Regions from separate parts of the Chitinophaga sp. CC14 genome, predicted to be linked through region 2. Evidence: riboswitches for the same ligand, from Rfam matches in the RefSeq annotation. Region 2 holds a riboswitch; the other holds the start of a gene.
What was found. Region 2 has a riboswitch for S-adenosylmethionine ahead of PV783_RS09555 (trans-sulfuration enzyme family protein). Riboswitches for the same ligand answer to the same signal wherever they lie in the genome.

Region 1 (2,207 bases), on a different contig from region 2:
TAAATATGATATCAAGGTATGGTCAGACGCATGGCCAAAGATTATGACCAATGTAATTAATGCATGCAAAGAGGCCGGTGCAAAACTCATCTTCTTCGACAACGTATATCCTTACGGGTTAGTAAACGGCCCAATGAAAGAAGATACGCCGTATCATCCGGCCAGTAAGAAAGGAGCGGTTCGTGCGGCCATTGCCACCCAATTGATGAATGAGGTGAAGGCCGGTAACCTGACCGCCACCATTGCAAGGTCCGCCGACTTCTACGGTCCCGGCGCCGATAAAACCGGTTTCCTCAACCTGCTGATCATCGATAAGTTCAGGAAGAACAGCAATGCCATGTGGCTTGGAAAAGACGATCAGACACACAGCTACACCTTTACGCCGGATGCCGCCAAAGGATTGTACCTGCTTTCCCAGGACGATACTTCCTGGAACCAGGTATGGCATCTGCCCACCGCCAACCCTGCGCCCGATGGCAACGGATATGTGAATATCATTGCTACCCAGATGGGCGTAAAACCTAAGTATATGAAGCTGGGCAGCTTTATGCTCACGCTCTCCGGGCTGTTTGATACCACGATCCGGGAAATGAAGGAAATGCTGTACCAAAGCAACTATCCCTATATTTTCGACTCTACAAAGTTTGAGCAGCATTTTAAAGTGAAACCTACTTCTTATGAAGAAGGCATCCGTTTAACACTCGCACATAAACAATAGTCTACTGATTTTGTAGGAAAATAAATTTGGAAGTTATTTTTTCTGCCTTATCTTTGCACCAGTTCTTTAAATAGCTTATCAAGAAAGGAGGAGGGACATGGCCCGACGATACCTTAGCAACCATCACTGTGCAAACAGTGAAAGGTGCTGCATCCATCCCGGTTTACGGACCAGGAAAGATAAGTCAGATCAATAGTTTTACTTTATATTATTCTTCCAATATTAGAAAACTCATCTGGCTCCCAGGTGAGTTTTTTTTATGCTCCCACCTTTTTGATATGCTCATTTAACGGACCTGTTTAATCAATTTTCATCAAACTAAAAATCAAACAAAGATGAGCACTATCACTGAACTGATCCATTCTATTCCCGTAGATCCGCAAACAGGCGCTATTGCCGTGCCTATTTATCAGACCTCTACTTTTGTGCAGGACGCGCCTGGCGTAAATAAAGGATACGACTATGCCCGGTCCAATAATCCTACCCGCGAAACCGCAGAAAAGATCATTGCGAAGCTGGAAGGCGGCGCTACTGCATCTGCCTTTGCCAGTGGCCTGGCAGCGATTGACGCGGTGATCAAACTCCTGAAATCGGGCGATGAAATTGTAGCAGTAGATGATATTTACGGAGGTGCGTTCCGGTTATTCAATAAAGTATATGAGAAGTTTGGTATCAAAGTAAACTATGTGGATACTTCTGATACGCAGGCGGTGTTCAACGCCATCACGCCGGCCACACGCCTGATCTGGCTGGAAACGCCTACCAATCCAACGTTGAAGATTTCAGACATTGAAGCCATTGGCCGCATTGCAAAAGCACATAACTGTTTGTTTTGTGTAGATAATACCTTTGCTTCCCCCGTGCTGCAAAAGCCGCTGCAGCTGGGCGCCGACCTGGTGATCCACAGCGCTACCAAATACCTGGGCGGCCACAGCGATCTGATTGCAGGGGTAGTAGTAGCTAAAACATTACAGCTGGGAGAGGAGATCAAATTTTATCAGAATGCCTGCGGCGCTATTCTTTCACCATTCGACAGCTTCCTGCTGATACGTGGTATCGAAACATTACATCTGCGTATTAAGCAGCATGGTATTAACGCGCAGGCGCTGGCAGAATACCTCGAGAAACATCCGGCAGTGGATAAAGTGTTTTACCCGGGGCTGCCATCGCATCCGGGGCATGAGCTGGCAAAGCGGCAGAGTAAAGGGTTTGGAGGGATTATATCTTTTACTTTGAAAGATGACAGGGCCGAAGCAGCTACTGCTTTTGTTACATCCACGCACTATTTTAAACTGGCGGAAAGCCTGGGCGGTATCAAAAGTTTGTTGTGTCACCCCGCGGCCATGACCCATAAATCCATTCCCGCAGAAAAGAGAAGGGCAGCAGGCGTGAGCGATAGCCTGATCCGTTTATCAGTAGGGTTGGAAGAAACGGCCGACTTGCTGGCCGACCTGGAGCAGGCATTTACGAAACTGCCGGCGCCCGCCCT
Region 2 (2,207 bases):
CCGGATGGGCCAGCATGCTTTTCACGCCGCCAAAGCTTTCTGCCAGCTTAAATAATTTGGTGGCGTTTACGATACGGATCGCATTTTTGATATTGTCGCTTTTCAGGGAAAAGCTCACCAGTGCGCCGTAATTTTTTTGTTGTTTACGGGCAATGTGATGGTTTTTATGTGTGGCCAGTCCGGGATAAAACACTTTATCCACCGCGGGATGTGCGGCCAGCCAGTTGGCGATGGCATTGGCGTTGCTGCATTGTTTTTCCAGGCGCAGGTATAATGTTTCAATACCGCGTATGGTGAGCCATGCTTCAAACGGGCTGAGGATACTACCGGAAATATTCTGGTTATACCGGATCTGGTCTGCCAGTGTTTTTGAGTTTACTACTACGAGGCCGGCAATCACATCACAGTGTCCTGCGAGGTATTTGGAAGCGCTGTGGATCACCAGGTCGGCGCCCAGCGTTAACGGCTGTTGCAGTAATGGTGTGCTGAAGGTATTGTCTACCGCCAGCAGGATATTATGTTGTTTAGCGATTTTGCTGATAGATTTAATATCAGAAACGCGCAAAGTAGGATTGGTAGGGGATTCCAGCCAGATGATTTTTGTATTGGGCGTAATGGCGGCCAGTACTTTATCGAGGTTGCTGGTATCTACAAAATTTACTTTGATACCAAAGCGTTCAAACATGTGGTTAAAGATCTGGAAGATGCCACCGTAGGTGTCTTCCACGGCCATGATTTCATCGCCGGTCTTTAACAGCTTCAGCACCGCATCTATGGCCGACATGCCGCTGGCAAACGCAAATCCGGCAAACCCTTCTTCCAGGTTGCAGATGAGGTCTTCCAGCACTTTTCTCGTGGGATTGTTTGCCCGCGAAAACTCAAAGCCTTTATTGATGCCGGGTGATTCCTGCACGAAAGTGGACGTTTGATAGATAGGCACAGAAATGGCGCCTGTCAGTTCGTCTACCGGTATGCTATGAATCAGTTGTGTAGCTGTTTTCATGTTATAAATTATTTTTAATGATGTTCAATGTGCACAATTGCCAACTGCAACGATATCATTAAAGATCAACTTAAACAACAACAAATCCATGAAAGGGGTGGGGAAGGGGCATAAAAAAAGCTCTCCCGATTGTTGGAAGAGCTCCTTTAGAAAGTTATATATATCTGTGAAGTATTATCTCTGCCAACTTATCTTTCCCCGATTTGCACCGGGGCAGGAATTAGCACCTTTTTCCTGATTGTAATAATCAGGAAAGGTTGCTAAGGCATCGCAGGGCCAAGTCCCTCCGCCTTTCTGGATAAGTGATGTGTAAGAACTGGCGCAAAGGTAATATCACTTTGAGCAGATTTCCAAATTGGAGTTGGAATTTATTTATTAATCGATGTTTTATTACCTTTGGATGATATTATTTTGTACCCAACCATATCTCTTATGTTTGTTAACCCGTTGCTCTCAGAAGAGCTGTTCCAGCACATCTGGGCATTCCGGCTATTTAAGCAGGATCATCTAACCACTACCGGCGGAGAATCAGTACAGGTACTGTTTCCCGGTATTCACAACCACAATGGCGGGCCGGATTTTTCGGCCGCAAAAATCAGGATCGGGGCTACCCTCTGGGTAGGCCAGGTGGAGCTGCACCTGCGTACATCCGACTGGTTCCGGCATGGACACCAGCACAATCCCCAATACGGGCGTATCATCCTGCACGTGGTGTTTGTTCACGACATGCCCGCCGTCGGGATCAGGGAGGCGCCCTGCCTGGAACTGCAGCAGCATATTCCCAAGTTGCTCCTGCAGCGGTATGAGGAGCTGCGGCAGTTGGCGCCCTTTGTACCGTGTGCGCCGCATGCTTCCCAGGTGCCGTCGCTTATCTGGCTCAGCTGGAAAGAGCGGTTGCTGGCGGAGCGCTGGGAACGTAAGATCGGCAGCCTCCGGGCCTGGCTGCAGCACAACCGTTACAACTGGGAAGAAGTGTGTTACTGGGCGGTGGCGCAAAGTTATGGCACGCCCGTAAACGCCCTGCCGTTTCTGCAGGTAGCACAGTCGCTGCCCTATAAAATGCTGATGCGGTACCGGCACCTGCTGCTCCAGCTGGAGGCCCTGCTGTTTGGTCAGGCCGGGATGCTGGAAGCGCCCCAAACAGACGGATATGCGTTACAGTTACAGGATGTTTACGGGCACCTGCAACATAAGTTCCGGCTAA

Region 1: linked by a shared signal. The riboswitch ahead of PV783_RS17595 (trans-sulfuration enzyme family protein) and the one ahead of PV783_RS09555 (trans-sulfuration enzyme family protein) in region 2 are both predicted to bind S-adenosylmethionine.

What each region holds. Positions count from the first base shown of each region.
Region 1 covers NZ_JARBFY010000003.1:1,850,922-1,853,128, forward strand. The annotation lists gene PV783_RS17590 (NAD-dependent epimerase/dehydratase family protein) at 1-718, shown strand, start outside; SAM riboswitch class I at 791-904, shown strand; gene PV783_RS17595 (trans-sulfuration enzyme family protein) at 1,054-2,207, shown strand, end outside; gene PV783_RS17600 (dicarboxylate/amino acid:cation symporter) at 2,183-2,207, opposite strand, start outside.
Region 2 covers NZ_JARBFY010000002.1:60,298-62,504, forward strand. The annotation lists gene PV783_RS09555 (trans-sulfuration enzyme family protein) at 1-1,003, opposite strand, end outside; SAM riboswitch class I at 1,189-1,308, opposite strand; gene PV783_RS09560 (DUF2851 family protein) at 1,436-2,207, shown strand, end outside.